2 regions of the Lysinibacillus sp. fls2-241-R2A-57 genome follow, and region 2 is predicted to be linked to the other one. Evidence: predicted binding sites of a transcription regulator. Region 2 holds the regulator's gene; the other holds the start of a gene.
What was found. The regulator CtsR, encoded in region 2, represses protease genes until heat stress. The targets are predictions, from matches to a motif close to ATGGTCAATAAAGGTCAAACA.
Positions count from the first base shown of each region.

Region 1: a site for CtsR is predicted at 4,466-4,486, ahead of QRN68_RS04490 (ATP-dependent Clp protease ATP-binding subunit). Genes of this name have one in related genera too.

Region 1 covers NZ_JARVRU010000022.1:19,919-26,426, forward strand. Annotated here, with positions in the region: gene QRN68_RS04460 (DegV family protein) at 1-469, opposite strand, end outside; gene QRN68_RS04465 (Cof-type HAD-IIB family hydrolase) at 743-1,552, opposite strand; gene QRN68_RS04470 (prolyl oligopeptidase family serine peptidase) at 1,674-2,438, shown strand; gene QRN68_RS04475 (metal-sulfur cluster assembly factor) at 2,492-2,800, shown strand; gene QRN68_RS04480 (hypothetical protein) at 3,352-3,549, shown strand; gene QRN68_RS04485 (Crp/Fnr family transcriptional regulator) at 3,591-4,277, opposite strand; gene QRN68_RS04490 (ATP-dependent Clp protease ATP-binding subunit) at 4,549-6,508, shown strand, end outside.
Region 2 covers NZ_JARVRU010000041.1:65,429-71,936, reverse strand. Annotated here, with positions in the region: gene QRN68_RS27075 (methyl-accepting chemotaxis protein) at 1-128, opposite strand, end outside; partial or broken gene QRN68_RS27070 (protoglobin domain-containing protein) at 390-935, opposite strand; gene QRN68_RS08895 (hypothetical protein) at 1,380-1,598, shown strand; gene corA (magnesium/cobalt transporter CorA) at 1,711-2,670, opposite strand; gene QRN68_RS08885 (class I SAM-dependent methyltransferase) at 2,902-3,585, opposite strand; gene QRN68_RS08880 (DUF4870 domain-containing protein) at 3,710-4,015, shown strand; gene QRN68_RS08875 (CtsR family transcriptional regulator) at 4,218-4,688, shown strand; gene QRN68_RS08870 (UvrB/UvrC motif-containing protein) at 4,703-5,251, shown strand; gene mcsB (protein-arginine kinase McsB) at 5,248-6,357, shown strand; gene QRN68_RS08860 (ATP-dependent Clp protease ATP-binding subunit) at 6,347-6,508, shown strand, end outside.

The sequences.
Region 1 (6,508 bases), on a different contig from region 2:
GTTCCATTTGTGAGGCAAGGGCAGTGATTTTTGCTTCAATTTCCTTCAATGAAGCACCTGTATTTCGAAGTCGGACTGCTTCCTCGACTACTTGGCCAAAACCTAATGAAGCACATTTAGAATCGATGATCGCTAATTTTAATGATGGATATTGCTCTTGTACTTGATTGCGAACCATGACTGCAGTATTATAGGTGCCTGATAATTCAGATGAAATGGCAATATAGATGCCTTCCTCTTCATTTTTTGCTAGATTTTCAAAATGCTTGAGAAAAAGCTCTGGTGACACTTGGGATGTTTTTGGGCGATCACCTTGACGAATAGCATCGTAAATTTCTATGGAATCAATCGAAATGACATCATCATATTCTTTATTGTTCAATAGCACTCTTAGTGGAAGAAGTTCAATATTGTTTTCTTCGAAGTAAGATTTCGATAAATCACATCCACTATCAGTAAAAATCTTCATCATTTGTCCCCCTAATTTAACATTCTTTTAACTCTATATGAAAAGTTTTTAAATACGTATACATAGCAGGCAAACAAGTGTCGAGATTTCTCGTCACCTATGCTTCTCTAAATTAATTTCTAGTATTATAGATAAATAATCATATCGAGTTTTAGTATCGTTCAGGATTGATTGAGAGAACTTTATTCAGTAAGTACTCATTCGTGTTAAATGGTACTTCTGAATAAAGTTAAATCATAAAAATGGGAATATTAATTTGAACTTACTATTTAATTATGTTAATTTCAAGCGTTCAATGAGTATTTTAGCGATACCATCGTCATTATTGGTTGTGGTAATTTCATTGGCAATATTTTTTAAAGTAGGAATGCCATTTCCCATTGCAACACCAAGTCCTGCATATTCAATCATTTCTAAATCATTATCTTCATCACCGAATGCGATAATACGCTCTCGTGGGATACCTAAATCCTTTGCTACATGAGCGATTCCCACTGCTTTATTTAAGCCACGGCGAACAATCTCAATAATATGAAATGGTGCACCCCAGCGACGATGTTCAATGACCTCTGCATGAACAGCATGTAAATGATCACGAATAACCATTGAATTCATATCATTAGCTTGAATCAGTAAACTAGTTGGGTTGTCTAGTAAATGAGTATATAGATCCCCATGAGTAATTTTGGGATTCCCCATATTAAAAATATTTAATATCCGTTCATCCTCTGTATGCACGTAAATATCGTCCTTAACTTCCGCAATAATATTTTCGTACTCATAGCTATTAATGGAATCGACGACATCATGCACAACACTTAAATCTATTGGTGTGTGCATATGGTGCCAAGAAGCATTTTTTGGGTGATGCACATATGCTCCATTGAAATTTACAATGGGTGTTTTCAGGTCAAGCTCCTTGTAGTAAATATCACTCGCACGATAAGGGCGACCTGTAGCAATCATCACTTGATGACCTTGTTCCTTTGCCTGCAATAATGTATTTTTAGTTTTTGTGGAAATTTGTTGTTGGTCTGTTAATAACGTACCATCTAAGTCTAAAACGATTAAATGTGGTTTCATAATTCATTGCCCCTTTCCTATAGTTTGAATAGTATCTCTTTGTCATCCGTTCGTCAAAATTTTGTCACATTGGAAAAAGTTTGCTAACATAAAGATGAGACAGTAATAGGGAGTGACAAAGATGATTGTTGAGAAAGAAACGTGGGGAAATATTCCTTTATTACATATACATACTGAAAATATGAATGAAGAAACCCCGGTAGTAATTTTCATACATGGCTTTATGAGTGCAAAAGAACATAACTTACATTATGCATATCAATTAGTAGATAAAGGGGTGCGTGTCCTATTACCAGATGCAAAATTGCATGGTGACCGTAGTGAAGGTCTATCTGAGATGCAAATGAACTTACATTTTTGGGATATTGTTTTAAATTCTATTCATGAAGTTGAACAATTATATAATGAATTAAAGAATAAACAATTATTAGTGAATGATAAAATTGGCATCGCCGGTACATCGATGGGTGGAATTGTGACGTCAGGCTGCTTAAAGCTTTATGATTGGATTAAAACAGCTGCAGTATGTATGGGGGCGCCAGGTTTTATTAAATTAGGTGAATATCAATTACAACAGTTCACTAATAACGGTGTTAATTGGCCAATGTCCGAAGAAGAGGTACAGCAAACTAATGAGCTGCTAGCTAAATATGATATTAGCCTAACACCAGAAAAATTTGCAGGACGACCTGTCCTATTTTGGCATGGGGAATTAGATAAAACTGTACCTTTCAAAGATACGTATAAGTTTTATTTAACTTTATGCCAATACTATGAAACAAATCCGGAAGACTTAAAATTTTTGGCTAATAAAAAAGCAGGCCACGCAGTATCACGAGACGGTATGTTAGCAGCAACTGAATGGCTTGCACAGCATTTGGCATAATAAGATGCATCTGCTATGATTAAGTTAACACTGTGATGGAAGGAGAAATACAGATGGATCAAGATATGAAAGACAGCATGTTCGGTGCATTAGAAAATGTAATTGACCCTGAGCTTGGTATTGATATCGTCAACTTAGGTTTAGTATATGATGTAGATTTAGATGAAGAAGGTGTAGCAACGGTTACAATGACGCTAACATCTATGGGCTGCCCAATGGGACCTGTTATTGTTGATCAAGTGAATACAGCATTAGGTGAGCTTCCGGAGGTAAAAAGTACAAATGTTAATATTGTATGGAATCCACCGTGGTCAAAAGATAGAATGTCTCGCTATGCAAAAATGGCATTAGGTGTACGATAAGTCCGCTTAGAGCACATGAAAGAGGCTGGGACAAAACTGGTCAAAACCTTAAAAAGCGTGAGAAATCAATTGTAGAAACATTGATTTCTCGCGCTTTTCTGATGATATCAGCGGTATCACGAAGTTATCAGCGATTGTAGGCGTTTTATCAGCGATATCTCGAAATTATCAGCGATATCACGAAGTTATCAGCGATTGTAGGTATTTTATCAGCGATATCACGAAGTTATCAGCGATTGTAGGTGTTTTATCAGCGGTTTTCTCGAAGTTATCAGCGATTGTAGGCATTTTATCAGCGGTATCACGAAGTTATCAGCGATTGTAGGTATTTTATCAGCGGTCGGTATTTTGGAGCATCGAGCCGCTACGCTTTCGTACATGAAAAACATTGTTGCCGCTACCACTACGCTTTCGCCCAGAAACACATCTTGTTGCTGTCGCTACGTTAACACTACGCTTTCGCCCAGAAACCCCATTGTTGCTACCGCTACGCTATCTCACAGAAACCCTCTTTGCTGAAGTTTCGTTTTATCATAATAAATTAGAGTGACATGTCAGAAGATATATACTTAGTGAAGCGGATCATCGGACGCCCCCAGGAAGCTCTGCTCTGCGCGAAAGCAAAGCGTCAGCGGCAAATGTTTTATGTAGCGAAAGCGAAGCGTCAGCTACAAAGCGCCCAGCCGGAACGGAAATCAACCCCTCATTTTGCTAAAGAGCCATGCTTTAACGGCATAGTTTTTCTATAACATAAAATCCCCGCTTATAACGGTAAGCGGGGATTAGCGTATTAGTCGATACGACATATTTGTAACGGACAATTCTCACAGGCGATTTCATCCTTTAAAAATTGTAAATCGTGAATGGTTATATAACTCTTTTCGAAGGAAATAATATTGTGTTTCTTTAAATCATTAAGCATGCGATTGATCATTTCTCTACTCGTCGCACATAAATTAGCAAATTCAGTATTTGTTAATGGGAAATCAATAAAAACGTTGCCATTTTCTAAAGGCTTACCATAAGTGTTCGTAAGACGGATGAGCGTTGAAAATAAAGCGCCTTTTTTACCGTTTAAAACTAGATCACGCAAACGACTTTGATGCTTTAAATTTTCTGTTTGCAACCACTTCATATATTCCACCATTAAATTAGGTTGTTCTACTAATAAAAGTTCCAATGATTTAAGGCTTAGAACATATAAACTAGAGGGTTCTAATACTTTAGCAGTCATGGAATGATACGTAAAGTTACAAAATAATGAGCCTTCACCAATCATACTATCTGGACCACAAATTCGAATTGTTAGTTCCTTCCCGTTCTCAGTTTCCTGACTAATCGAGATAGCTCCTGTTTTTATATAGTATATTTCTTTCGCACGTTCGCCTTCTAAAAAAATTTTACTATCCTTATTCACTTTAATAAAAACACCGTGCTTTTGAAAAAGATCGTGAAATTGCTCTTGCATATTATCCATTAAAACCATATGTCCAACACATCTCTTTCTTTTTGTAATAAGTGGCTGTTTATTACAAAAGGATGGTGAATAATTTCGATACTAAATCTAAGAAACATGCTTTTATTATAGCGTAACTTTTCAGGTAGAAGTGAAGGAATTTTAGAGCTTATTCTTTGCTAAGGTTTGTCGTTTGTTGTAAAATAAAGTTAGTCAGAAAAGGTCAAACTCTTTTCATTAAACAGAATGGCAAACGGGATTCCGCTAACATTATTCAAAAGGAGTGCTAAATATGCAATTTCAACAAACAGATAATAAAAAACCATTGGAGCAATTTGGACGTAATTTGATTGAAGAAGTGAAAAACGGCAAAATGGACCCGGTTATCGGTCGTGACGAAGAAATTCGTAATGTTATTCGTATTTTAACGCGTAAAACGAAAAATAACCCTGTCTTAATAGGTGAGCCAGGTGTTGGTAAAACAGCAATCGTAGAAGGGTTAGCTCAACGTATTGTCAAAGGTGATGTACCTGAGGGATTAAAAGATTGCGTATTGTACGAGCTTGATATGAGTGCTTTAATAGCGGGTGCTAGTTATCGAGGTCAATTTGAAGAACGCTTAAAAGGTGTACTTAAAGAAGTGAAGGAATCTGAAGGGCGTATCATTTTATTTATTGATGAAATTCATACAATAGTTGGTGCAGGTAAAACGGATGGGGCAATGGATGCTGGGAATATGTTAAAGCCAATGCTTGCACGAGGAGAGTTACATTGTATCGGTGCTACAACATTAGATGAATACCGTATGTATATTGAAAAAGACCCTGCTTTAGAGCGTCGTTTTCAACAAGTACTTGTACGTGAACCATCTATTGAGGATACAGTTTCCATTTTACGTGGCTTAAAAGAGCGCTTTGAGTTACATCATGCGGTACGTATTCATGACCGAGCTATTGTAGCGGCAGCAGAGCTTTCGAATCGCTATATTACAGAGCGCTTCTTGCCGGATAAAGCCATTGATTTAATAGATGAAGCATGTGCAATGATTCGAACAGAAATTGATTCCATGCCACAGGAATTGGATGCAGTAAAGCGCCGTATTATGCAGCTTGAAATTGAGGAACAAGCACTGCGTAAGGAAAAGGACGAGGCAAGTAAAAAGCGTCTAGAGCAACTACGTGAGGAATTAAAAAAGCTAAAAGAATCCTCTGAGGGCATGCTTAAACAATGGGAAACTGAAAAAGCAGCGTTACATGCCATTCAGAAAAAACGTGAAACGCTTGATAAATACCGCCATGACTTAGATGAAGCAGAAAGTAAATATGATTTAAATAAAGCAGCTGAACTACGTCATGGGAAAATGCCTACACTTGAAAAGGAAATTCAAGAGATGGAAAAACAATTAGAGAATGGTACGGAATCACGTATTTTACGCGAAGAGGTAACAGCTGATGAAATCGCGTCTATTGTTTCACGATGGACAGGAATACCGGTGACAAAATTAGTAGAAGGTGAGCGCGAAAAATTATTGCGTTTAAAAGATACATTACATGAACGTGTTATCGGTCAGGACAATGCCGTACAGCTTGTCACAGAAGCGGTATGGCGTGCGCGGGCTGGTATCAAAGATCCACATCGACCAATTGGTAGCTTTTTATTCCTAGGACCAACTGGTGTTGGTAAAACAGAGCTTGCGAAGGCACTAGCTGCACAGCTGTTTGATTCTGAGGATCATTTTATTCGTATTGATATGAGCGAATATATGGAGAAACATAGCGTATCACGTCTTGTAGGGGCGCCTCCAGGTTATATTGGCTATGAGGAAGGTGGACAATTAACAGAAGCTGTTCGCCGTAATCCATATTCAGTTGTATTACTAGATGAAATTGAAAAGGCACACCCAGATGTCGCGAATATTTTACTGCAAATTTTAGATGATGGACGCATTACTGATAGTCAAGGTCGTATGGTCAACTTTACGAACACAGTAGTCATTTTAACTTCTAACATTGGTTCAAACTATTTGATGGAAGCAAAAGAGGATGATGGAGCAGTTGAGGATTTAGTGATGGCTGCACTGCGACAGCACTTTAAACCAGAGTTGTTAAATCGTATGGACGACATTATTATGTTCCACGCACTATCAGATAAGCACTTTACAGCGATTGCTTGGAAATATGTCGAACAGCTTGTCAAACGAGTTGCAGAGCAAGATATTACTTTACAAGTAGAACAAGATGTAATTGATTGGG
Region 2 (6,508 bases):
GCCTCAATAGAAGCATTTAGTGCTAATAAATTTGTTTGATCTGCAATACCAGTTACAAGTCCAACAATTTCTGAAATCTTCTGAGAGGAAGTACGTAGCTGGTTCATTGTTATCTCAAGACTGTTCACACTTTGTAAAATGACTTGTATTAAATCGTTCTGCTCTTGTAGCTGCTGTTGCCCTCGTCTAGATTTATCCTGCGTATCTGCAACGAAGCTTAAACCTTGTTTAGTAGCTACTGCTATATCATCTGTTTGAGAGGAGATGACTAGTAACGAAGCTGCTGTCTCCTCACTAATTGAGTTTAGCTCCTCTGCAGTTTTTTGAATGGTAGTAACAAGAGAGTGCTTTGTTTCAGCAGCTTCTGTACGAATGCGTTCTTCTTCTTTTTCATACGCCTCTATGACAAGCTGTTGCTCGAAGTTAATAATTTTGCAGAAGGCATTAATGGCACGAATTGCATCATTCTTAGAAATGTCTAACTCATTGACAAAGTTTGTAAAAGTTGAAGTTAATGACTGGAATGAAGCGATATACCACTTTGACTGTAGACCAATGCGAACATGGGTCTCGGCAATTGCCTTTCGTTCGTTGATATAAGAGTCATTAATATTGCTTTCAAAAATATCACTTAAATGTTTATGTAAAGTAACCTTTAAACGGTTAATATGTGAAGTTCTATTAATAATATTAACTAATTCCGGACTTAAACTAATCGCTGTATAAAATTGTTCTACCATTTTAGGAATTAGATCCTTAGCTAAAGGTTGTAGTTGTTTAATAATGGTTAAATCCTCAGTCGATAAATCTAATAATTGCAATTGTTTTTGTAATCTAGGGTGATTAGAAACATCTAAACGCACATTGTTCTGAAATGCCTCAGGTGTTAACGTTATTGAGTAGCTAGCATTGCTGTTTTTTGTAAACCAACTCATTGTTGTTTGCTCCATTCTTTATAAATGCAAAATAAATATATCAATAAAGGCCCTTTGTAAAAATTGTAAAGTTTGTTAACGTCCTAAATATATTGTATTTTATCATTTTACTATTTTTTGTTGGTTATTTGGTTAAAAATTTCGTTTATTTCTAAAATTTTTTATAATAATGACAGACGATTGTCGATTAAACGCCATGAAATATACTTTTTTAAAGAGAATGAGCAAATTGAATTCTAAATAGGAAACATGTAAAATACGAACTGTTTAGCTTTATCTTCAAGATCCTACCTCTGAAGGTGAAGAATTAATGCTGATGTGGTCTCTTTTCAGTGGATGTTCAAACACCTACTGAATGAAGATAAAGACTTCGGACGCAATTAAGCCAAGGCGAAATTGATAAAAATCGTACGTGGAAAAAATAGGTTTAAGGAGGGGGATTGCATGGAGAAAAAACGTTTTAAATTTGTTATTCCAGTCATGGTAATTGTAGCAATTGGCTCAGTTTATATGTTAAGAAAATACTATGCTGAAGTACCAAATTTAGATCAATTACTAATTACAATTTGTGCAACATTATTTTCAGGGGTACTCGCATACTTTTTATTTCCACAGCAGAGTGAAAATAAAATTGATGATCGTGGGCCGTCCAAGCAAAAATAAGGTTATTAGCAAGAATCTGCTGCTTCTTCAGAGTGAAAACTGAAGGGACTCGCAGATTCTTTGCTTTTATGTAACCTGTGAAATGATGTAAATACTACTGGTCTTGAAAAGCCTAAGTTTTAAATAATTTGAACCAGCCTTTCATTTTAAAAATGACGAGCATAAATAGTGCAATTAAAATCATCAAAATAAGCACGATAAAGTAGCTATATCGACCATGAAGTTCAGGCATATTATCAAAGTTCATACCATAAACACCAGCTATAAATGTTAACGGAATGAAAATGGTAGATACAATAGTTAATGTCATCATAATGCCATTCATACGGCTAGAGCTCATCGCCATATAGCTATCACGCATATCAGCTGTAAGTTCACGATTGGATTCTACCATTTCTGTAAGCTTTAGCAGATGATCGTAAATATCGCCAAAGTAAGCTCGTTCAGACTTTTTTAGTGAAAAACGATAAGAATTAAGTATCCGATATAATAAATCACGCATCGGTAATATTGTGCGACGCAAATGAAGCAAATCACTGCGGAATTCGAACACAATTTTCATGGCATTGGGGTTATTTTGATAGGTAAGCTCGTCTTCAAGTACATTTAAATGATCCTCGATTTTATAGACAAGTGGAAAATAGCTATCAACGATTTTATCGATTACCTGATACGTTAAATATACTGTGCCTCGTTCCCAATTCTTTGGCTGTTTTTCTAGCATCTTTTGTACTCGATCTATTTCAGGTGCTACGTTTTTATGGAATGTAACAATAAATTTATTAGAAACAAAAATATTTACTTCCTCAGCTATTAATTCTTCGTTAACCCTTTGAATAACAAAGAAATGGAAATCATCATAAAAATCGAGTTTTGGCCGCTGTAAACGCATTAAGCAATCTTCTATAGCAAGTGGATGGAAGTGGAAGAATGTATCTAACAGTAGTTCTTCATCATCGGTCGGACAATTAAAATCGACCCAGTACCATTCAAATTCGTTTTTGTGTATATCCTCAAGTGGAAAGTCCTTTATAACCTGTTGGTTTTTTGTAATTCCAATTGTACGTATCACAGCATTCACCTCACTTCTGTTGACTCTATCCTAACAGGTATGTTTGTCTTTACAACAAATAGCGCCTTAAATTTTATCTCGTACTAACGGGCAATAATTTATCTGTACCGAAAGCGAAGCGTCAGGCACAAGACTCCCACCTAAAAATTAAGGTGGGAATTTAACAAGTCCGACTGGTGAAGACTAATCATCAGTGATGGATGGAGAAAGCCCCATGATTAAAGTTTCACATTATTCGCCTTCTTTATAGCATATCCAACCGCCAAATAAAGTAGTGGCAAAGAATCTAGATGATCTTGTAAAGCCTGCCTGCTGTAATAGTGATAAAATGTCCTCTTCACGCATAAATGAAAGAGAACGTATGGATTTCTCCATTTCTGCTACCTCTGATGGTGATAGCTTTGTATGCTGTAGCCAATATGCACGCCACAAATCAAATTGTAACTCCGTTTCTAAAGAACCTAGTTGCCCGTATTTTGAGACGAGCACAAATGGTGCACCAGGTTTTAAATTATTTGCTATTTCCTTTAATGTTGCAAGTTTTTCTTGATGATCATTGATAAAATGAAGTACTAAAATACAGCTAGCAGCATCAAATTTCACTGAAGGCAGTAAAGTATCTAGTATAGTGCCTTGATGTAAAGACATATTATTAGGTAGAGGTTTTAAACGTTCTTCAGCAATTTGTAGCATTGCTGAAGAAGGATCTATGCCAACAAATGACCAATGAGCCCTTTTCTCAGCGAGCTGTAAAATTTCATTGCCGCTTCCTGAACCAACGATTAAAAAATCAGCTTTCTCGGGTAATGTAGATTGATAAAAGGTTTGTGTTAAACGCAGCATCGCATCATAACTAGGTAGCGTACGGCGAATGCCTTTTTCATATTCGTTTGCAAGTGTGTTATTAAATTCCATTGAGTATCACATGCCTTTCAAAAATTTTATATAAATCCAATTAAAATGTTGAAACTATCTAGGGTATAAATCCGTAAATAAAGTACATAAAACAAAATAAAATGATAAGGAAGGATTGATATAAATGGAAACAAAATGGTCTAAGGTAATCATACACGCAAGTGCGTTTTTCGCGCCATGGATAGTACCAATTATATTTTTCTTAATTAGTTCTGATGAAGAAATAAAAGCAATCTCCGTCCAAGCATTGCTGTTCCAAATTATAATGTGGGTTTTAATTGCAATTTCAAGTATTTTAAGCTTTTTACTAATTGGTATTCCGTTCTTAATTATCTTCGGAATTATGTTATTCGTTGTCCCAATTATCGGTATTGTGAAGGCTTTATCTGATATGCCTTGGCGTTATCCAATTGTTGGTCGTTGGGTATAATTTTTATAGACGCAAGTATATGCTAGTGGCATATGCTTGCGTTTTTTTCATTGATGATAAGGGTAAATTATAGGTATGAGCGGGGCTTTCGACATTTCAGTGTGCGAAATAATTGCAATTATTTTCAAGCGTTTTGTATAATATACTCAAAGAAAGTCAAAGATAGTCAAAGTCAGTGGAGTAAGCGAGGTGTATTCCTAAAATGCGTAATATATCAGACATCATAGAAGGCTACTTAAAGCAAGTACTTGAATTAGGTGGAGAAGGGCATATTGAAATAAAACGTAGTGAAATTGCAGATAAATTTCAGTGCGTGCCCTCACAAATAAATTATGTAATTAATACAAGATTTACTGCCGAACGAGGTTACCTTGTTGAAAGCAAACGTGGTGGTGGTGGATACATTCGAATTTTACGTGTCCGTGCGAATTCACAAATTGATCTAATCGACGATGTCCTCAGGCAAATTGAAGGTGGGGCATCGCAAACAATGGCAGAAGATTTAGTTTATCGACTAATTGATGAGCAGGTAATTTCAAAGCGAGAAGCGAAAATAATGTTAGCGGCAGTTGATCGCTCAACTATAGATTTGCAACTCCCTTTACGGGATAACATTCGGTCAAGAATATTACGAGCGATGCTAACAACGATTAAATATGAACAGCAAAAATAAAAGAGGTGATGGAAATGATTTGCGAACATTGTAAGCAACGTAATGCAACAGTTACCGTAACACAAGTTCAAAGTGGTCAAAAGGTGGAGCATCATTATTGTGACGTCTGCGCCTCTCAGTTCCATCCATTTCATGCAGAATTTAAACAGGAGCCAGTATCAATACAACAGCTATTATCCAATTGGTTTGGCTCACCTTCGTGGCAGCAACAAAAAGTAGGTGAAAAACAGCAGGCGCAACCACAACCGCAAACCTGTCCACAATGTGGATTTACGTATAAACAGTTTTTAAAAGAAGGTAAATTTGGATGCCCTAGCTGCTATGACACCTTTAGCGAGCACTTACCGAAGCTCTTTAACCGTATCCAGGCTGGTCCTCAACATATAGGGAAAATGCCTGGTGCCAGGAGCAATGTTTATGTTATCAAAAAGCAAATTGAAGATATTCGTAAACGTATGAAGGTTGCTGTAGATGAAGAACATTTTGAAGAGGCAGCCAAGCTTCGTGATGAAGCCAAGGAACTTGAGAAGCAGCTACAATTTGAAGGCGGTGATGTGTCGTGATGATTGAATCGTTTTTAGAACGTGCAACACCAATATGGATGAGTGTAGAGGACGATTATTCAGATATTGTCATTAGTACACGCATCCGTCTTGCTCGAAATTTAGATGGTTATCGCTTTCCATTAGCTTTTACAGAGAATGAGGCATTACAGGTGGAGCAGGCAGTTACACATGCAATAAAGGATAGTACGAAACTTCAAGAAAATTACTCTTATTTTGCTATTAAGGATTTAACATCTTTACAGCGTCAAATACTTGTTGAAAAACATTTAATTAGTCCTCAGCTTGCAAAAAAAGAGCTAGTGGGTTCCATACTTTTATCTGATGACGAATCAACTAGCATTATGGTGAACGAAGAAGACCATTTACGCATTCAATGTATGGCGGCCAGTTTTCAACTTCAAAAAGCATATGAACAGGCCAATAAAATTGATCGTATCTTAGAGAAAGCATTGCCTTTTGCATTTCGAGATACATTTGGTTATTTAACAAGCTGTCCAACAAATATTGGTACTGGTTTGCGAGCATCTGTCATGATGCACCTACCAGCCCTTACACTCACAGGTCAGATGAATCAAATCATTAATGCAATGACACGATTAGGAATGACAGTGAGGGGAATATATGGAGAAGGTAGTGAAAATTTAGGTAATGTTTACCAAGTGTCGAATCAGATTACACTAGGAAAAACAGAGGATGATATTTTAGCGGACATTCAAAGTGTCGCTGAAAAAATAATTCAGAAAGAACGGCATGCAAGAGGTAAGTTAATGGAAAAAGCAGAGCTTGCCCTAGAAGACCGCGTATACCGTGCTTTAGGTACCTTAACACATGCTCGAATTTTAACGAGTGAGGAAGCGGCTACTTGCCTATCAAATGTTCGTTTAGGGGTTGATTTACAGCTAATTAAAGGTATTAAAGCGACGACTTTAAACGAATGTGTTGTCAGTATGCAACCTGGATTTTTACAGCATTATGCAGGGGATGTTTTGCCACCTGCTGAGCGAGATCGCGCACGAGCTGAAATGCTTCGTGAGGCATTATTTCAAGAAAATATGAGTAAGCCTATTATTGGGGAAAAAGGAGAGGGTTCATTTGATGTTTAATCGTTTTACACAACGCGCGCAAAAAGTTTTACAGCTTGCACAAGAAGAGGCTATTCGTTGGAAACACGAATCAATTGGAACAGAGCATATTCTATTAGGGCTTATCCGTGAAGGCGGTGGTATTGCTGCAAAAGCATTGGAAGCCATTGAT